Linked DNA regions of Collimonas fungivorans Ter331. The protein of the gene in region 1 interacts with the protein of each later gene in a pairwise test. Links are inferred from orthologs where the notes say so. Each region holds a gene or a part of one and is shown in the gene's direction. Other genes may lie near its edges.

What was found.
Region 2: the proteins of CFU_RS14190 (region 1) and CFU_RS06850 interact in binary tests that used the Escherichia coli proteins (3 or more experiments, as listed by UniProt). The link is inferred for Collimonas fungivorans Ter331 from one-to-one orthologs.
Region 3: the proteins of CFU_RS14190 (region 1) and glnL interact in binary tests that used the Escherichia coli proteins (3 or more experiments, as listed by UniProt). The link is inferred for Collimonas fungivorans Ter331 from one-to-one orthologs.

What each region holds. Positions count from the first base shown.
Region 1 is NC_015856.1:3,272,106-3,278,749, reverse strand. What follows is about bases 1,944-4,622. They hold CFU_RS14190 (P-II family nitrogen regulator), read left to right. Parts: upstream 1,944-2,953; coding sequence 2,954-3,292; downstream 3,293-4,622. Other genes in these bases: CFU_RS14185 (SfnB family sulfur acquisition oxidoreductase), read left to right, coding at 3,597-4,622; CFU_RS14195 (NAD(+) synthase), read left to right, coding at 1,944-2,758. Outside these bases: CFU_RS14200 (GNAT family N-acetyltransferase), read right to left, coding at 1-714; more of CFU_RS14195, read left to right, coding at 701-1,943; more of CFU_RS14185, read left to right, coding at 4,623-4,841; CFU_RS14180 (SfnB family sulfur acquisition oxidoreductase), read left to right, coding at 4,846-6,054; CFU_RS14175 (LLM class flavin-dependent oxidoreductase), read left to right, coding at 6,063-6,644. UniProt on the Escherichia coli protein: P-II indirectly controls the transcription of the glutamine synthetase gene (glnA). P-II prevents NR-II-catalyzed conversion of NR-I to NR-I-phosphate, the transcriptional activator of GlnA. When P-II is uridylylated to P-II-UMP, these events are reversed.
Region 2 is NC_015856.1:1,566,362-1,573,430, reverse strand. The notes cover bases 3,966-7,069. They hold CFU_RS06850 ([protein-PII] uridylyltransferase), read left to right. Parts: upstream 3,966-4,293; coding sequence 4,294-6,846; downstream 6,847-7,069. Other genes in these bases: CFU_RS06845 (pseudouridine synthase), read left to right, coding at 6,879-7,069; map (type I methionyl aminopeptidase), read left to right, coding at 3,966-4,267. In the rest of the region: frr (ribosome recycling factor), read right to left, coding at 1-168; pyrH (UMP kinase), read right to left, coding at 290-1,006; tsf (translation elongation factor Ts), read right to left, coding at 1,263-2,144; rpsB (30S ribosomal protein S2), read right to left, coding at 2,351-3,103; more of map, read left to right, coding at 3,446-3,965.
Region 3 is NC_015856.1:4,122,606-4,129,543, reverse strand. The notes cover bases 1-2,973. They hold glnL (nitrogen regulation protein NR(II)), read left to right. Parts: upstream 1-932; coding sequence 933-2,015; downstream 2,016-2,973. Other genes in these bases: ntrC (nitrogen regulation protein NR(I)), read left to right, coding at 2,104-2,973; CFU_RS18400 (DUF4124 domain-containing protein), read left to right, coding at 212-673. Also shown: more of ntrC, read left to right, coding at 2,974-3,615; propionate catabolism operon regulatory protein PrpR, read right to left, coding at 3,635-5,284; prpB (methylisocitrate lyase), read left to right, coding at 5,563-6,453; prpC (bifunctional 2-methylcitrate synthase/citrate synthase), read left to right, coding at 6,499-6,938.

The sequences.
Region 1 (6,644 bases):
GTGGAACTGGACGCCGCTGCGCAGCATGAAGCCGGCCTGTTGCAGGGCTGCGGCTTGTGCGGCAGGCGGGTAAAGGATATGGGTGGACGAGGTTTGCGTATCTTTGCGCAACGATCGCAGCACTTCGATCAGCGCCGCCCGCGCCTGCTCGTCGCGCGCCAGCAGGCGGCCGCCGGTGACCGGCGTGAACGGGATCGCCGACAGCAGCTTCGGATAGTATTCCAGGCCGTTGCGCTGGTAGGCGTCGGCCCAGGCCCAGTCGAACACGTATTCGCCGTAGGAATGGAATTTGACGTACAGGGGCAGGGCCGCGATCAGTTGCGGCGGGTTGCAGCTTTCTTCCCAAAGGGTCAGGTATTGCGGCTGCCAGCCTGATTTTTCCGAGGCGCTGCCGCTTTCATGCAAGGCGTGCAGGAAGGCAAACGAGAGAAAAGGATTGGCCTCGGCCTGCAGGGCCAGCAGTCCGTCCCATGCCGCCTGGCCGACTTCGCTCAGGGATGAAACAATGCGCGTGGAGGTCTTGGTTGTTGTCTTGTTAATCAAGGACTTGGCGAGCTGTGAATGTGGGTGGAATGTGGGTGGCGAAAACGCCGAGTTTAGCACCGCCGCCGGGGTTCTGCCGCCTGCGCCCAAGGGCAGGCCATTAGCGTGCGATAATTGCTCATCAAGCTTGCCCATCAAGCAGAGCGCAGGAAGAATAATGACAACCAACAAATTTCTGAACCTTTACTCCCATGATTTCGCGCGCGTCGCCGTCGCCATCCCGAAGTGCAGGATAGCCGACCCGGCGTTCAACGCCGCCGAAACCATCGTGCTGGCCCGGCAGGCCGAGCAGCAGGGCGCTGTGTTGGTGGCGTTCCCGGAGCTGGGTTTGTCCGCCTACACCTGCGACGACCTGTTCCACCAGCGCGCTTTGCTGGATGCCTGCGAAGCGGCTCTGGCGACGGTGGTGGAAGCTTCAGCCACGCTGTCGCTGGCGATGATCGTCGGCCTGCCTTTGCGCGTCGGCCACCAGCTGTTCAACTGCGCGGTAGTGATCGCCGGCGGCCGGATCCAGGGCATCGTCCCGAAAAGCTACCTGCCGAACTACGGCGAGTTCTACGAAATGCGCCAGTTCAGCCCCGCTGAAAACGCCGCGGCCAGCCAGGTTGAATTGTTCGGCGTTAGCATCCCGTTCGGCACCGGGCTGCTGTTCGAGGTCAGCAACCTGCCGCTGCTGAAATTCCACGTCGAGATTTGCGAAGACGTATGGGTGCCGATTCCGCCGTCGTCCTTCGCGGCGCTGGCCGGCGCTAGCGTGCTGGTCAACCTGTCCGCCTCCAACGTGGTGGTGGGCAAGGCGGGGTATCGCCACCAGCTGGTGGCGCAGCAGTCTGCGCGCTGCCTGTCGGCGTATCTGTATACCTCGGCGGGCAAGGGCGAATCGTCCACCGACCTGGCCTGGGACGGCCAAGGCCTGATTTACGAAAACGGCGAACTGCTGGCCGAGTCCGAACGTTTCCTGGACGATTCGCACATCATCTTTGCCGATGTCGACCTGGAACGCTTGTCGCGCGAGCGGATGCGCCAGACCACCTTCGGCCAGTCGGTGCGGCGCCATGCCGGCGAAGTCGCCAGGTTCGAGACGATCCGCTTCGAGCTGGCGCTGCCTCTGGACCAGGCCTTGCCGCTGGCGCGCAGCGTCGAGCGTTTCCCTTATGTCCCGGCCGATCCGAAACGCCGCGACGAACGCTGCACCGAGGTCTACAACATCCAGGTGCAGGCGCTGGTGCAGCGCCTGTCCGCCAGCAAGATATCCAAGGTGGTGATCGGCGTTTCGGGCGGGCTCGATTCGACCCACGCCTTGCTGGTCTGCGCCAAGGCGATGGACCGCCTGAACCTGCCGCGCGCCAATATCCTGGCTTACACCATGCCGGGTTTCGCCACCAGCGACCGCACCCTGCTGCAGGCCCGGCAACTGATGCAGGTGGTCGGCGCCACTGCGGCGGAAATCGATATCCGCCCGAGCTGCCTGCAGATGCTGAAAGACCTGGGTCATCCTTACGCCGCGGGGCAGGACCAGTTCGACATCACTTTCGAAAACGTGCAGGCAGGCGAACGCACCAACCATCTGTTCCGGCTGGCCAATTTCAACAACGCCATCGTCATCGGCACCGGCGACCTGAGCGAGCTGGCGCTGGGCTGGTGCACGTATGGCGTGGGCGACCACATGTCGCATTACAACGTCAACGCCAGCGTACCGAAGACCCTGATCAGCCACCTGGTGCGCTGGGTGGCCGAGACCGGCGCCATCGGCGGCCAGGGTTCCGACGTGCTGCTCAATGTGCTGAGCACCGAGATCAGCCCGGAACTGGTGCCCGGCAAGGCCGGGGCCGGCAGCAAGCCGGAACAGATCACGGAAAACGTCATCGGCCCGTATGAATTGCAGGACTTTAACCTGTACTACATCCTGCGGTATGGCTTCGCGCCATCGAAAGTCGCGTTCCTGGCGCTCTCGGCCTGGCACGACAAGACCGCCGGCAACTGGCCCAACGACGCCAAAGTGGTGCGCAACCAGTACGACCTGGCGGCGATCAAGCGCAACCTGGCGATTTTCCTCGATCGCTTTTTCCGGACCAGCCAGTTCAAGCGCTCCTGCGTGCCGAATGCACCTAAAGTGGGCAGCGGCGGTTCGCTGTCGCCGCGCGGCGACTGGCGTGCCCCGAGCGATTCGGAAGCGACGGTCTGGCTGGACGACCTCGACAATATTCCCGGCTGACGGCAGGTCTGCCTGGAACGGTGAAGGACCCGATGGACTGTCTTTTAAATACACTTATTGATTTGAGCGTATAGACAAACCGGGTTTTTCATATACTCTTCTAGCTTGCGCCCGCACTTGAGCTGAACTGAGCTGAGCGCCGTCCGGGCTGCGTTCGCTGCAAAGATTTATGTTTTAATGCCTAAAGGAGTTGTCATGAAGCAAATTACCGCCGTTATCAAACCCTTCAAGCTGGACGAGGTGCGCGAAGCCCTCGCCGAAGTTGGCGTCACCGGCCTGACCGTGACGGAAGTCAAAGGCTTCGGCCGCCAGAAAGGCCATACCGAGCTGTACCGCGGCGCCGAATACGTGGTCGATTTCCTGCCCAAGGTGAAAGTCGAACTGGTGATCGACGATGCGCTGACCGAGCGCGCAGTGGACGCCATCATCAAGGCTGCGCGCACCGGCAAGATCGGTGACGGCAAGATCTTCGTGCGCAATATCGAGCAGGTGATCCGCATCCGCACCGGCGAAACCGGTCCGGACGCAGTCTGATTCCGCAGTTTGGTTTTTTAATGCACTGATCGTTGCTGCCTTCCCTTCCTGCCATTCTCTATCTTGGCCGCGGTCCTTCGATGTAATGGATGATTGACCGCGGCTCCAGGCCTGCCTTGCTGTATTCCTTGTTGTATCTACCTGATCTGAACTGCATCGCGTGAAAAACCGGTAAAACGTTTTTCGCATACCCTCCTGCGTTTTTCTTATTGGACGCAAGTTGCGCCCGCAAGCTATCGTTTCCTCTTCCGCAATAAAGCGCAATCACGAGTTGTGCTTAAGCGCGCCACAGAAGAGGTGATTCATGTCGTCTACCGCGACAATCGCAATTGAAGAAAACCAGGCCGACCTGTTACCCCGGGTCGTTCCGGCGCACCGCATCGGCAGCGACCACGAGGCATTGGACATAGCACGTGCGCTGGCCGCCGAATTCCGCACCGGCGCCAGCGAGCGCGACCGCGAACGGCGCCTGCCGTGGGCGGAAATCGAAAAATTCTCGGCCAGCGGCCTGGGCGGCATCAGCGTGCCGCGCGCATTCGGCGGCGCCGAGGTTTCCTATCGCACGCTGGCCGAAGTATTTCGCGTGCTGTGCTCGGCCGATCCTGCACTGGGACAGATCCCGCAAAACCATTTCGGCATCCTCGGCGTAGTCGCGCAGAACGCCGACGCCGCGCAGAAGGCGCGCATCTACGCCGACGTGCTGGCCGGCCAGCGGATCGGCAACGCCGGCCCGGAACGCGGCACCAAGAACATTCTCGAGATGAAAGCGCGCTTGCTGGAAACGCCCAGCGGCTATCGCCTCAACGGCAAGAAATTCTATTCCACCGGCGCCTTGTTTGCGCATTGGGTGCCGGTCAAGGCGCTCGATGAACAGGGGCGCGTGGTGCTGGTGTTCGTCAAGCGCGGTACGCAAGGCCTGACCGTCGTCGACGACTGGTCCGGTTTCGGCCAGCGCACCACCGCCAGCGGCACAGTGCTGCTGGATAACCTGCCGGTGGCGGCGGAAAATGTCATATCGCTGCACAAGCTGGCCGAGCAGGCCAGCATCCAGGGCCCGGTGTCGCAACTGATCCAGGCGGCAATCGACGCCGGCATTGCCGAAGCCGCGGTGGACGACGCCATCAGCTTTGTGCGCACCCGGTCCCGCCCCTGGGCCGACAGCGGGGTGGAGCGCGCCAGCGACGATCCTTACATCATCCGCGATATCGGCGACCTGAAGATCCGGCTGCATGCGGCTAACGCGCTGCTGGCCAAGGCCGCCGGCGTGCTCGACCAGATCTCCGCCGTGACGATCGACGCCGAAGCCTCGGCGCGCGCTTCGATTGCCGTCGCCAAGGCCAAGGTGCTGACCACCGAGATCGCCTTGCACGCCAGCGAAAAACTGTTTGAACTGGCCGGTTCCGCCGCCACCCTGGCTGAACATAACCTGGATCGCCACTGGCGCAACGCGCGCACCCATACCTTGCACGATCCGGTGCGCTGGAAGCTGCACGCCATCGGCAACTATGTGCTGAACGGCATTGCGCCGGCACGCCACTCCTGGAACTGACATCATGACCAACCCTATCAAAGCCGCCGAAGGCCCGGTGGTGCGTATCCTCGACGATATCCAGGCGCTGGCCGCGGCCCGCGCGCTGGCAGCCTCGTTCAGCAAGGAAGCCAGCCTGCGCGACCGCCAACGGCAGCTGCCGCTGAATGAACTGGAACAGTTTTCCCGCTCCGGCCTGTGGGGCATTTCCGTACCGCGCGCCTACGGCGGCGCCGGCGTCTCGTTTGCCACGCTGGCTGAAGTGATCGCCACTATTGCCGCAGCCGACGGTTCGCTGGGACAGATTCCGCAGAATCATTTTTATGCCGTCGAGATCCTGCGCGTCAACGGCAGTGAAACGCAAAAGCGTTTTTATTTCGAGCGGATCCTGGCCGGCGAGCGTTTCGGCAATGCGCTGGCGGAACTCGGCACCCGTACTTCGCAGGAACGGCGCACCCGCCTTAGCAAGGAAGGCGACGGTTTCCGCATCAACGGCCGCAAATTTTATGCGACCGGCGCGCTGTATGCGCATCGCATCCCGGTGTCGGTGATCGACGACGACGGCGTGCAGCAGCTGGCGATCGTCAAACGCGATGCGGCCGGCGTCAACGTGATTGACGACTGGTCCGGTTTCGGCCAGCGCACTACCGGCAGCGGTTCGGTGGTGCTGGACAACGTGTGGGTTGAGGCGGAGGAGGTGCTGCCGTTCCAGAGCGCCTTTGAACGTCCGACGTCGCTGGGGCCCGTGGCGCAATTGCTGCATGCGGCAATCGATGTCGGCATCGCCCGCGCTGCGTTGCATGATGCGGCGATATTCGTGCGCACGCGTTCGCGCGCATGGATCGACAGCAAGGTCGAGCGTGCGATAGACGATCCGTTGACCGTGCGGGAATTCGGCGACTTGGCGGTGCGCCTGGCCGGCGCCGAAGCTTTGCTTGAACTGGCGGGGGAAGCGGTGGACCGTGCCGCAGCGGCGCCCGATATTGACAGCGTCGCCGCCGCCTCGATCGCGGTGGCCGAAGCGCGCGTGCTGACCACCGAAATATCGCTGGCGGCGGGCAGCAAGCTGTTCGAACTGGCCGGCACGCAGGCGACCTTGTCCGAGCATAACCTCGACCGTCACTGGCGCAATGCGCGCACTCACACCTTGCACGATCCGGTGCGCTGGAAATATCACGCTGTCGGCAACTATTACCTGAACAATAAAAATCCGCCGCGTCACGGCGCCATCTAGGTCCTAGCATGCCGAAGAAACAAATCCGCCTCAACGCCTTCAACATGAACTGCGTGGGGCATATCAACCATGGCCTGTGGACCCATCCGCGCGACCGCTCGAGCGACTACACCAGCATCGAATACTGGACCGAACAGGCCAGGCTGCTGGAGCGCGGCAAGTTCGACGGCCTGTTCCTGGCCGACATCGTCGGCGTCTACGACGTCTATCAGGGCTCGGCCGACCTCACCTTGCGCGAATCGATACAGCTGCCGGTCAACGATCCGCTGCTGCTGGTGTCGGCGATGGCCGCAGTCACCAAACACCTCGGTTTCGGCGTCACCGTCAACCTGACCTACGAAGCGCCGTACCTGTTCGCGCGCCGCATGTCGACCCTGGATCACCTGACGCGCGGCAGGATAGGCTGGAATATCGTCACCGGCTACCTCGACAGCGCAGCGCGCGCCATGGGCCTGAGCCAGCAGCCGGAGCACGATGCGCGTTACGAGCGCGCCGAAGAATTCATGCAAGTGCTGTACAAATTGTGGGAAGGCAGCTGGGAAGACGGCGCCGTGTTGCGCGACCGTCAGCGCCGGGTATATGCCGATCCT
Region 2 (7,069 bases), 1.7 Mb from region 1 along the record:
GGCGACCTGGCTCAGGTTGGTCGGGCTACCGTAGTATTCCACCATGATGTGGTCGAGAATGCCGGTATGGGCGCGGCCGGTGCGTACTTTCGCCAGGTCGGCGCGCAAAGTCTCAAGCGACTTTTGCATTCTTTGATCGGTATTCTTTTTGACGTCAGCAATGCTCATGCTGTTCTCCTCTTCGAAAACGGGTGATTTTTTAAATTAACTCATACTTATTGATGCCAGCGATTTGCGCCAGCAATTTGTGCAAGCGATTTGCACAAATATTACAAATTGGGCAAATAATTTAAACGTGGACCAAAGTGCCTTCATCTTCGCCCAGGATGACACGCTTCAGCGCGCCCGGCTTGATGATGGAAAACACCTTGATCGGCAGCTTCTGGTCGCGGCACAGGGCGAAGGCGGTAGCATCCATGACTTGCAGGTGCTTGGTGATCGCTTCGTCGAAAGTGATATGCGAATAACGGGTCGCGGTTGGGTCCTTGTTGGGATCCGCGCTGTAGACGCCGTCAACCTTGGTCGCTTTCAGGACGATTTCGGCGCCGATTTCCGAACCGCGCAATGCCGCTGCAGTGTCAGTGGTGAAAAACGGATTGCCGGTGCCTGCTGCAAAAATGACAATCTTGTCTTCTTCCAGGTATTGCAGCGCCTTAGGCCGCACGTATGGTTCTACTACCTGTTCGATGCTGATCGCCGACATCACGCGCGCCGTGATGCCTACCTGGCGCATGGCGTCTGCCAGCGCCAGCGAGTTCATCACCGTGGCCAGCATGCCCATATAGTCAGCGGTAGCGCGGTCCATGCCTTGGGCGCCTGGCGCCACGCCGCGGAAAATATTGCCGCCGCCGATCACGATCGCCAGTTCAACGCCCAACTTGGCCACTTCGGCGACATCGGCCACCATGCGCTCGATCGTCGCACGATTGATGCCATAGGCGTCATCGCCCATCAGGGCCTCACCGGAGAGTTTCAGGAGAACACGCTTATAAGCTGGTTTTGTCATGGTCTGGGCCCCTTATGGCTTTCCGATTGAAATAAATATTGGTCGATGCCTTGTGTAGTGCTGAAGGACTGCAGCGCCATTGTCAGGCCAAACCGCAGCAAAATCCACTACCGCCGCGATTTAGAATGCACGGCGCCGGTTCCTGCGGCTTCCCCTGGATACGAGGCAGCAATTCAGCAAGGCATCCCTTAGTCCTTGGCTTGGGAAGAAAATTCCTCAGAGCCAAAAAAACGGGCCTTTCGGCCCGTATTCTTGCTTACGCCTGCTTGGCCGCAGCAACTGTCGCTGCAACTTCTGCAGCAAAGTCATCCTGTTTCTTCTCGATGCCTTCGCCGACCACAAACATGGTGAACGATTTGACGCTAGTGTTGGCTGCCTTCAACATCTGTTCAACGGTTTGCTTGTCGTTCTTGACGAAAGTCTGGTTCAGCAGGGACACTTCCTTCAGGAATTTCTGCACCGAACCTTCGATCATCTTGGTCGCGATATCTGCAGGCTTGCCCGATTCGGCCGCCTTCAGGGTCGCTACCGAACGCTCTTTTTCGATCAGGTCGGCAGGCACCTGGTCCGAAGACAAGGAAACCGGCTTCATCGCAGCGATGTGCATCGCCACGTCTTTACCGACTTGTTCGTCAGCGCCGTCGAATTCGACGATCACGCCGATACGTGTGCCGTGCAGGTAGGAAACCAGCTTGGCGGCAGTATCGAAACGTGTGAAACGACGGATCGACATGTTTTCGCCGATGCGACCGATCAGGGCAGCGCGGGTCGCTTCAACGGTGCTGCCGTCGAGCGGCATGGCCGACAAGGCGGCCACGTCTGCCGGGTTGTTTTCCGCAACCAGCTTGGCGCAGGCATTCGCCAGAGCCAGGAAATCGTCGTTCTTGGTAACGAAGTCGGTTTCGCAGTTGACTTCCACCAGGGCGCCGACGCCGCCGGCGATGTAAGCTGCGACCACGCCTTCAGCGGTCACGCGGGAAGCGGCCTTGGAAGCCTTGCCGCCCAGTTTCACGCGCAGGATTTCTTCTGCCTTGTCCAGGTCGCCGCCAGCTTCGGTCAGCGCTTTTTTGCATTCCATCATAGGCGCATCAGTCTTTGCGCGCAGTTCGCCTACCAGTGCTGCTGTAATTGCCGTCATACTATTCTCCTAACAAGTGGCGCCGTGCCGGTCGCTATACCGGTGATGTACAGCTATCCGCCGCAGTAATCCGCAGCCGGCCTTCCAGCGCCATCATTCAAAATATATTCAGATATGAATTCGGGTAAAACACCTGCAAGTGATACAAAAAAAGGGGCAACCACGCCCCCTTTTTATTCTGAAGTATGAAACCTCAGATTCAGGGCTTAAGCCTGGTCGTTGACTTCAACGAACTCATCGCCGGCTGCGCCTTTGATTGCTTCAACCACGTCGTTCACTGCATTGGCACGGCCTTCCAGGATAGCATCGGCGACACCGCGAGCGTACAGGGCGATTGCCTTGGACGAGTCGTCGTTGCCAGGGATAACGTAAGTCACGCCGTCTGGCGAGTGATTGGTGTCAACCACGCCGATGACCGGGATTCCCAGCTTGGCGGCTTCAGTGATGGCGCCTTTGTGGTAACCGACGTCGATCACGAAGATGGCGTCAGGAATGCCGCCCATGTCCTTGATGCCGCCGATGGCTTTTTGCAGCTTGATCAATTCGCGCTGGAACATCAGGCCTTCTTTTTTGCTCAGCTTCTCGACCGAACCGTCTTCGATCGATGCTTCCATTTCTTTCAGGCGCTTGATCGATGTCTTGATGGTCTTGAAGTTGGTCAGCATGCCGCCCAACCAGCGTTGGTCGACGAAAGGCGAACCCGAACGTGCTGCTTCGGCAGCAACGATTTCACGCGCTTGGCGCTTGGTGCCGACAAACAGGATGTTGCCGCGGTTGGACGACAATTGGCGGATGTACTTCATCGCCTCTTGGTACATGCCCAGGGTCTTTTCCAGGTTGACGATATGAATCTTGTTGCGGTGACCGAAGATGAATGGCGCCATCTTTGGGTTCCAGAAACGGGTTTGGTGACCGAAGTGGACACCGGCTTCCAGCATTTCACGCATTGTTACGGACATAATTTTCTCCAGGGTTTGGTCTGGAACCCACTCAGTCACCGCCTTTGTCGAGAGACAAACACAGCACCCTTTTCGAGTGAATTCGCGTTTTGACACATAAAATAAACTACACAAACATCGATATAGCCCAATAGCAATTCGAGCTAACCCAAGATTGTAACCCAAAACCCCGGGTTTCTTCAAGCGCCGCGAGGCATATCTTTAAGCGCATCCGGCTGGCCTCGTTTATAATCGCCCATAGACCGATATCGACTGAATCCGGGTGTTTTTACCCCTTTTGCTAAAGAATTCACCGAATTTTCTCGATTTTTCCTACGAATTTTCCTACGCATTTCCTATTTCATGACTTCCATCTCCATTAAAACCGCTGAGGACATCGCCGGCATGCGCATCGCCGGCAAGCTTGCCTCAGAGGTGCTCGACTACATCACGCCCTTTGTCAAGGCCGGCATCACCACCGGCGAGCTGGATCGCCTGTGCCACGAATACATGACAAATGTGCAAGACACCATCCCTGCCCCGCTGAATTACTGCCCGCCTGGCTACACGCCGTATCCGAAAGCCATCTGCACTTCGGTCAACGACGTCATCTGCCACGGCATCCCGGGCGACAAGGTGCTGAAAAGCGGCGACGTGGTCAATCTCGACATTACCGTCATCAAGAATGGCTACCATGGCGACACCAGCCGCATGTTTTATGTCGGCGAACCGTCGATCATGGCCAAGCGCCTGGGCGACATCACCTATGAGTGCATGTGGCTGGGCATCGCCAAGATCAAACCCGGCGCGCACCTGGGCGATATCGGCTACGTGATCCAGCAGCACGCCGAAAAAGCCGGCTACAGCGTAGTCCGCGAATTCTGCGGCCACGGCATCGGCAAGGTATTCCACGAAGAACCGCAGGTATTGCACTACGGCCGTCCGGGCACGCTGGAGCGGCTGGAAGCCGGCATGATCTTCACGGTCGAACCGATGATCAACGCCGGCCGCCGCGATATCCGCGAAATGGGCGACGGCTGGACCATCAAGACCAAGGATCGCAGCCTGTCGGCACAATGGGAACACACCGTGCTGGTGACTGAAACCGGCTACGAAGTGCTGACCGTTTCCGAGGGTACGCCGCCGCCGCCGGCATTCATCCAACAAGCTGCCGCTGCAGCTTAGTTGAGCCGTATTCGCCCCGCACCTACATGACGACTCTTGCCGCCACACTCAAAAACCAGCTTAGAAGCGAGCGGCAAACCATCATCTCAGCCTTCCTGGCGGACGGCAAACCCGGCGAACTACTGACGGCGCTGCGGCGCAGCGTCGACATCGCCCTGACGCAAGCCTGGAAAATGCTGGAACTGCCGGCCAGCGCAGCGCTGGTGGCGGTCGGCGGCTACGGCCGCGGCGAGCTGTTCCCGCATTCCGACGTCGACGTCCTGATCCTGCTCGAGGCCAGCCCGGATGCGGCGCTGAAAGGCAGGTTGGAACAGCTGGTGCAGCTGTTCTGGGATATCGGCCTCGAAATCGGCCACAGCATCCGCACCGTGGACGAATGCCTGAGCGAATCAGCGGCCGACATCACGGTCCAGACCAGCCTCCTGGAAGCGCGGCTGGTGAGCGGCAGCCACCCGCTGTTCTTGCAGCTGCAGGAACGCTGCAACGCCGCCATGGACGCCTGCGCCTTTTTCCAGGGAAAAATCCTGGAAATGCGCCAGCGCCACGTCAAATACGAAGATACGCCGTACAGCCTGGAACCGAACTGCAAGGAGAGCCCGGGCGGCTTGCGCGACCTGCAAGTGATCCTGTGGGTGGCGAAGGCCGCCGGCCTCGGCGAATCCTGGCCCAAGCTGGCCCAGCGCGGCCTGATCACGGCCGCCGAAGCGCGCCAGCTGGCGCGCCAGGAGCGCGCGTTCAAGGATATCCGGATCCGCCTGCACATCTACACCAACCGCCGCGAAGACCGGCTGGTATTCGACGTCCAGACCCCGATCGCCGAAGCGCTCGGCTTCCAGACTACCGAAACCCGGCGCGCCAGCGAATACCTGATGCAGCGTTATTACTGGGCAGCCAAGGCGGTGACCCAGCTCAACACCATCCTGCTGCAGAACATCGAAGTGCAACTGTTCCCGCAACCGATGGTGCCGCAACGCATCAACGACCGCTTCAACCATCTGAACCGCCTGATCGACATCGCCCACGACGACCTGTTCAAGACCACGCCGTCGGCCATGCTGGAGCTGTTCCTGCTGCTGGCCCAGCACAGCGAACTGAAGGACATGACCGCGCGCACCCGGCGCGCCTTGTGGCACGCCCGCGTCAAGATCGACAACAGCTTCCGCCGCGATCCGCACAACCGCTCGCTGTTCATCCAGATCATCCAGGCGCCGCAAGGCATCACCCACGCGCTGCGCGGCATGAACCAGACCAGCATCCTGGGCCGCTACCTGCCGAACTTCCGGCGCATCGTCGGCCAAATGCAGCACGACCTGTTCCATGTCTACACCGTCGACCAGCACATCCTGATGGTGGTGCGCAATGTGCGCCGCTTCACGATGAGCGAGCATGCGCATGAATATCCGTTCTGCAGCCAGCTGATCGCCAATTTCCCGCGCTCCTGGCTGCTGTATGTCGCCGCCTTGTTCCACGACATCGCCAAGGGCCGCGGCGGCGACCATTCCAAGCTGGGCATGACCGACGCCCTGCACTTCTGCCAGCAGCACGGCTTGCCGCCGGCGGACACGGCGCTGGTGGTGTTCCTGGTCGAGCATCACCTGACCATGTCGCAAGTGGCGCAAAAACAGGACCTGTCGGATCCCGAAGTGATCCTCAACTTTGCCAATACGGTCAAGGACGAACGGCACCTGACCGCGCTCTACCTGCTGACCGTGGCCGACATCCGCGGCACCAGTCCCAAGGTATGGAATGCCTGGAAAGGCAAGTTGCTGGAAGACTTGTACCGCATGACCTTGCGCGTGCTCGGCGGCGAAACGCCGTCGGCCGACCGCGAACTGAAAAACCGCCAGGAAGAGGCGTTGAAAACCCTGCGCCTGTACGGCTTGCCGGAAGACGCCCACGAAACCCTGTGGCGCCAGCTCGACGTCGCCTATTTCCTGCGCCACGACGCGTCCGACATCGCCTGGCAAACCCGCTCCTTCTACAACCAGACCGACAGCGCCAGCCCGATCGTCAAATGCCGCCTGGCGCCGATCGGCGAAGGCTTGCAGGTCGCGGTCTACACCAAGGACCGGAACGACCTGTTCATCCGCATCTGCAGCTATTTCGACAGCAAGAATTTCAGCATCCTGGACGCCAAGATCCAGACTACCCGGCACGGCTACGCGCTCGACTCTTTCCTGATCAGCGCGCCGCTGTTCGCCAAGCACTATCGCGACATCATCAACCTGATCGAGCATGAGCTGACGCTGATGCTGCAAACCGACAGCCCGCTGCCGGCGCCATCCAAGGGACGCTTGTCGCGCCTGTCGCGCACCTTCCCGGTAACGCCGACGGTCGACCTGCGCCCCGACGAGCGCGGCCAGTACTACCTGCTGTCGATCACCGCCAACGATCGCACCGGGCTGCTGTTTTCGGTCGCCAGCGTGCTGGCCAAGCACAAGATCAACCTGCATACCGCCAAGATCATGACGCTCGGCGAACGGGTCGAAGACGTGTTCCTGGTCGACGGCAATGCGCTCAACCATGCGCGCCTGCAGATCCAGCTTGAAACCGACCTGCTGGACGCGCTGCATATCTGATCCATTTTTATCCCTCTTATTTTTTGCACCTCATGACCGAACCATTACGCCTTTCCAAACGCATGTCAGAACTCGGGCTATGCTCGCGCCGCGAAGCCGATGAGTGGATCGCCCGCGGCTGGGTCCGGGTCGACGGCGTCGTCGTATCGGAACTCGGCAGCAAAGTCCTGCCCAGCCAGCGCATCAGCGTCGAGCGCCAGGCCGCGGCCGAACAATCGAAACG
Region 3 (6,938 bases), 850 kb from region 1 along the record:
CCACGCAAGTAGTGGATTTTTGTGCCAGGCTAGGCGCAAACCGGAGCGATAGTGGGACTATCGCGAGGATTTGCAACAACGCCTGGTGCAAAAAGACGCTACTTGCGTGGTTTCATCGTTTGCGAAGCGCTACACTACTGGCTCGATTGAATTGCACTTGCGAAGAAAGTCTATGAAGCGTCTTTTACCAGGATTTCTGCTATTGGCGGCCGTGAGCATCGCCGCAGGCACTGCTCACGCCCAAAGCGAGGTGTTTCTGTGCGTGGACCAGAACGGCGTCAAGGAATACAAGAACACGGGCGACACCAAGGGCTGCAAGCGCGTCAGTTTACCGCCGCTGACCGTGACTTCGTCCGGCGGCAAGCCGGCGCGCGAAGGCGCCGCCGCCAGCAAACCGGCAGCTTCCACCCCGACCGACTTCCCGAAAGTGGACAACGGCACGCAAAAGGCGCGCGACAACGATCGCCGCCAGATCCTGCAGGATGAATTGAAGAACGAGCAGCAGCGCCTGGCCGGGCTCAAGAAAGACTACAACGACGGCACGCCGGAACGCCAGGGCAACGAGAAAAACTACGCCAAGTACCAGGAACGGGTGGCGTCGATGAAAGAAGACATTTCCCGCAGCGAAAAGAATATCGACGCACTCAACCGGGAACTGTCGAATCTGAAGTAATCGCCAGCATGGTATCAACCTTGCTTAATGCATAAGGCCGCCTTCGCGGCCTTTATTTTTGCCTACCCGGATTAGAATAAAGCCAGGCCGGACGCACCATAATGTGGCGATCCGGCATATTACCCACCGACATTGCTTACAAAGCTTGTTATGCTCGGAAAATGCACTATTTCAATCACACCGACAGTCTTACTGGCGTTGGCGCCGATGTGCCTCGCCGCGCTTTGCCTGGACCAGGTTTGTTAACAAGGATGCCAGGATGTCAATAAAACCCGCCGAACGGAATGCGCTCGCCAGCCTCGATCTGCTGGCCTCAGCGGTGCTGGTGCTGGACCAGCACGGACGCCTGGTGTTCGCCAACGCCGCTGCGGAAAACCTGCTGGAGAGTTCCAGCCGCCTGCTGCAGCAGCAGACGCTGTCCGACCTGTTCCTCAATCCGGACCAGCTGCTGGCGATCTTTGAACAGGCCCTGCAGCACCAGTTCGACGATTCGCGCCAGGACCTGATCCTGGAACGCGTGGGACGCGAGCCCTTGTGGGTCGACACCATCGTCACCGCGCTCGACAATCCCGACATGCCGGTGCTGATCGAGCTGCGCGAGAATGTGCAGCAGCTCAAGCTGGAGCGCGAGGAGCGCCTGATCGACCAGAGCCAGGTCAACAAGGAGCTGATCCGCAACCTGGCCCATGAAATCAAGAATCCGCTGGGCGGCATCCGCGGCGCCGCCCAGCTGCTGGAGCTCGAGCTGCCGGAGCGCCATGTCAAGGAATTGCGCGAATACACGCAAGTCATCATCAAGGAAGCCGATCGCCTGCAGACCCTGGTGGATCGCCTGCTGGCGCCGCACCGGCTGGCGCAGATCGTGGGCGACGTCAATATCCATGAGGTATGCGAGCGGGTGCGCAGCCTGATCGTGGCCGAATTCCCGAGCGGCCTGAGCATCAAGCGCGATTACGACCTGTCGATCCCGCAATTCCGCGGCGACAAGGAGCAGCTGATCCAGGCAATCCTGAACATCGCCCACAACGCCGCGCAAGCGTTGCAGGAGCGCATCAAGGCGGGCGACGCCGAACTGGTTTTCCAGAGCCGGATAGTGCGCCAGGTGACGCTGGCCAAGGTCCGTTACCGGCTGGCACTAGACTTGCATATCATCGACAATGGACCTGGCATCCCGGCCGAGATTCAAGAACGCATTTTCTATCCGCTGGTATCGGGACGCGACGGCGGCAGCGGTTTGGGCCTGACGCTGGCGCAAACCTTTGTGCAACAGCACATGGGCGTCATCGAATGCGAGAGCCGGCCGGGATATACAGATTTCAGGATTCTTATACCTCTGCCCTGATGCCTGCAGCAGGTAGGCCGTGATGGCGATGAGAAATGTAATCGACTACGAGTTTAACGGACTGCGCTCCTGGCGCAGCACAACACACATGAAACCAATCTGGATTGTTGACGACGACGAATCGATTCGATGGGTGCTTGAAAAAGCGCTGGCCCGCGAAAACCTGAGCACCAAGAGTTTCTCCAATGCGCGCGATGCGATCGAAGCGTTGCAATCGAGCACGCCGCAAGTGCTGGTCTCCGATATCCGCATGCCGGGCGCTTCCGGCCTGGAGCTGCTGCAAACCGTCAAGGCCAAGTTTCCCGGCGTGCCGGTGATCATCATCACCGCTTTTTCCGACCTCGATTCCGCGGTTGCCGCGTTCCAGGGCGGCGCTTTCGAATACCTGGCCAAGCCGTTCGACGTCGACAAGGCAGTCGAACTGATACGGCGCGCGCTGGAAGAAAGCTTGCGTGAAGCGAATGTCGAGCAGGCATCCGCCGAGACCCCGGAAATCCTGGGCCAGGCACCGGCCATGCAAGACGTGTTTCGCGCCATCGGCCGCCTGTCGCAATCGAACGTGACGGTGCTGATCACCGGCGAATCGGGCACCGGCAAGGAGCTGGTGGCACGCGCCCTGCACAAGCACAGCCCGCGCGCTTCGCAGCCGTTCATCGCCCTCAATACCGCGGCGATTCCGAAGGACTTGCTGGAGTCGGAACTGTTCGGCCATGAGCGCGGCGCATTCACCGGCGCCCAGGCTTCGCGCCGCGGCCGTTTTGAACAAGCCGAAGGCGGCACCCTGTTCCTCGATGAAATCGGCGACATGCCGTTTGATTTGCAGACCCGTTTGCTGCGGGTTTTGTCGGACGGCCATTTCTATCGCGTCGGCGGCCACCAATCCTTGAAAGCCAACGTCCGCGTCATCGCCGCGACCCACCAGAACCTCGAGACCCGGGTCCGCGAAGGCCTGTTCCGGGAAGACTTGTATCACCGCCTGAACGTGATCCGGCTGCGCCTGCCGAGCCTGCGCGAACGGCGCGAAGACATCCCGATCCTGACCCGTTATTTCCTGAGCCAGAGCGCCAAGCAGCTGGGCGTGGAAAGCAAGCGCGTCTCCGACAACGCCATGCGTTTCATGAGCAGCCTCGACCTGCCGGGCAATGTGCGCCAGCTGGAAAACCTGTGCAACTGGATCACCGTGATGGCGCCCGGCCAGACCGTCGAGATCAAGGACCTGCCGCAAGACCTGGTCGGCGGCCGCGATCAAAGCATGCAGCTGGAAAGCCCGGCCAGCAGGCCGGTGGCGTTCGATCCGCACCTGGCGGCGCCGGCCGCCGCCGCGCACTATCCGGAAATCCTGGCGCCTGCCGCGCAAGCCGCCGGCGAAAAGCAGAGCTGGATTGCCTTGCTCGAGGCTGAAGCGGCGCACATGCTCAGCAATGGCGACGCCGACGTCATGGATGTGCTGGGACGGCAGTTCGAATCGGCCCTGATCAAGATTGCCTTGCGCCACACGCACGGGCGCAAGAACGATGCCGCGGTACGCCTCGGCATCGGCCGCAATACCATCACGCGCAAGATCCAGGAACTGGGCATAGCCGGCGCCAAGGACGATTGACCCTTAAGGCAGGGGCAGATTATCGCTCCTGCTGTTCCCTCAGCTTGCGCCATAGGGTAGTGCGGCTGACGCCAAGGTACTGCGCCGCCGCCGCGCGGTTGCCGTCAAATCTTGCCAGCACCTGCGCCGCGGATTCCACCACTGCCGGCGCTACAGCCGCCGGCAGCGCAGCAGCCCCGGTCGCCAATTCCGGCGCCGCCGCCAGCAGGAAGGCCGGCGTCATCGAGCGCAATGGCTCGGCCGAGAGGAACAGGGCAACCCGTTCCATCACATTGCGCAGCTCGCGCACATTGCCGGGCCAGGCATAACTTTCCAGCAGCGGTGCGCAAGCCACAACCTCGGCGTGCAGGTTGGCGTGCGGCCGCACGTCGAGCGACGCCAGCGCCTGTTTCAGGCACCATTCCGCCAATGCCACCAGGTCGTCCGGACGCGCGCGCAGCGGCGGCAAATTCAGGCGCAAGACGCCGATGCGGTAAAACAAGTCCGCGCGAAAACGGCCGTCGCGTACTCTTTCCTCAAGGTCGCAATGGGTGGCGCTGATGATGCGGACATCGACCGCGATCGGGCGGGTGGAACCTACCCGCACCACTTCCCGCTCTTCCAGCACGCGCAGCAACCGGGTTTGCAGCGCCAGCGGCATTTCGCCGATTTCATCGAGGAACAGGGTACCGCGGTGAGCGGCCTCAAACAGGCCGGCGCGGCCGCCGCGGCGCGAGCCGGTGAACGCGCCTTCTTCGTAGCCGAACAATTCCGACTCCAGCAACGATTCGGCGATCGCGCCGCAATTCACCGCTACAAAAGGCCGGCTGCCGCGGGCGCCGGCCGTACCCTGCGCCAGCGGATGTTCGCGATGGATCGCCTGCGCCGCCAGCTCCTTGCCGCTGCCGGTTTCGCCATGGATCAGGACGTTGGCCGGCGAGCGCGCAAACAGCGTGACCGACCTGCGTATCGCTTCCATGGCGTCGGATGGGCCGCGCAAATCGCTGATGCCGTGCTTGGCCCTGAGCGTATCATTTTCCGAATAGCTGGCCGGATAGCTGCGGCCGCCGGTCGATTCCAGCTGCAGCTGGGACAAGCGCGCCAGCTCCAGCGCATCGTTGAACGCTTGCCGGATCGAGGCCGCGGAGTAGACAAAAATGCCGCTCAGCCCGGCTTCCTCGGCGAGGTCGGTAATCAGCCCGGCGCCGACAATCGCCTTGATGCCGCTCGCTTTCAGGTCGTTGACCTGGGCCCGGGCATCTTCCTCGGTGGCGTAGCTGCGCTGTTCGATGCTGAGGTCGAACGCGGCCTGGAACTCGGCCAGCGCCGGCATCGACGCCTGGTAGGTGATGACGCCGACCCGCGGCGTGATCCTGCGCGCCCTTGCCAGCGCCTGCATGACGTCGAAGCCGCTGGCTTTGGCGATGATGACCGGCACCGACAAGCGGCTCTTCAGGTAGGCGCCGTTGGAGCCGGCGGCGATCACGGCGTCGCAGCGTTCCGTCGCCAGCCGTTCGCGGATGTGCTGGACCGCGTCTTCGAAGCCCAGCTGGATAGGCGCGATATTGGCCTGGTGGTCGAATTCCAGCGTGATGTCGCGGAACAGGTCGAACAGGCGCGATACCGAAACGGTCCAGATGACCGGCAGGTCGTTGTCGCGGTTGCTGGAGGAGTGCAGGGGGCGGGCCATATTATCGTTGTTTCATTTGTGTTTCACATTTGTTTCAAATAAATATTTGAAACATAGTATGGAACATCGCAGCCGGGAATGCAATTGCCCCCTGGGCGCAAGGCAATCAGCGCAAGTGCCTGATTTCAAATGCATAGTCGTCCTGCTGCGGGAAGCAGGATGGGGACTGGCAGCCTTCCATGGCGGTTATGGCATGGCGATTGCAATATTGCTGTATCGGTTTCCCCATGAAACTCGTTCAGTACACTGCAATTACAAAGTAACTACAAGGTGACGACATGACCCAATATTCCGCAGGCGCCGCATTCAGGCAAGCCGTCCGTGACGAATCGCCGTTGCAGGTAGTCGGCGCCATCAACGCCAATCACGCCTTGCTGGCCAAGCGCGCCGGTTTCAAGGCGATCTACCTGTCCGGCGGCGGCGTTGCGGCCGGTTCGCTGGGTTTGCCTGACCTGGGAATCTCCAACCTGGACGATGTCCTGACCGACGTGCGGCGCATCACCGATGTCTGCGACCTGCCGCTGCTGGTGGATGTCGATACCGGCTTTGGTTCGTCGGCGTTCAACGTCGCACGCACCGTCAAGGCCATGATCAAGTTCGGCGCCGCCGCCATGCATATCGAAGACCAGGTCGGCGCCAAGCGCTGCGGCCACCGGCCCAACAAGGAAATCGTCAGCAAGCAGGAAATGGTGGACCGCATCAAGGCTGCCGTCGATGCCCGTACCGACGACAACTTCGTCATCATGGCGCGCACCGATGCGCTGGCGGTGGAAGGCCTGGAAGCGGCGATGGAACGCGCCGTGGCTTGCGTTGAAGCCGGCGCTGACATGATCTTCCCGGAAGCGATCACCCAGCTCGACATGTACCGGGCCTTCGCGGCGGCGGTCAAGGTGCCGGTGCTGGCCAACATCACCGAGTTCGGCTCCACCCCGCTGTTCACGGTCGATGAGCTGAAATCCGCCGATGTCGGCCTGGTGCTGTATCCGCTGTCGGCGTTCCGCGCCATGAACAAGGCCGCCGAAAACGTCTATACCGCGCTGCGCCGCGACGGCACCCAGAAAAACGTGATCGACACCATGCAGACCCGCGCCGAGCTCTACGAGCGCATCAATTACCACGAATTCGAACAAAAGCTGGATGCCTTGTTTGCGCAGCAGAAGGCGAAATAAGCGGCACCCCGGATCCTGGTCTATCAAATCGCATAGGAGATTTACATGAGTGAACAACAGCCCGCAGCGACCCCTTTCAAACCTAAAAAATCGGTAGCCCTGTCCGGCGTCACCGCCGGCAACACCGCGCTGTGCACGGTCGGCAAGACCGGCAACGACCTGCATTACCGCGGCTACGACATCCTGGACATCGCCGACAGCTGCGAATTTGAAGAAATCGCCCATTTGCTGGTGCATGGCAAGCTGCCCACCAGCGCTGAACTGAAAGCCTACAAGACCAAGCTGAAGGCCTTGCGCGGCCTGCCTGCCAACGTCAAGGCCGCGCTCGAGTGGCTGCCGGCGGCTTCGCATCCGATGGACGTGATGCGCACCGGCGCTTCCGCGCTGGGCTGCATCCTGCCGGAAAAAGACGACCATAATGCGCCCGGCGCGCGCGACATCGCCGACCGCCTGATGGCTTCGCTCGGCTCCGTCCTGCTGTACTG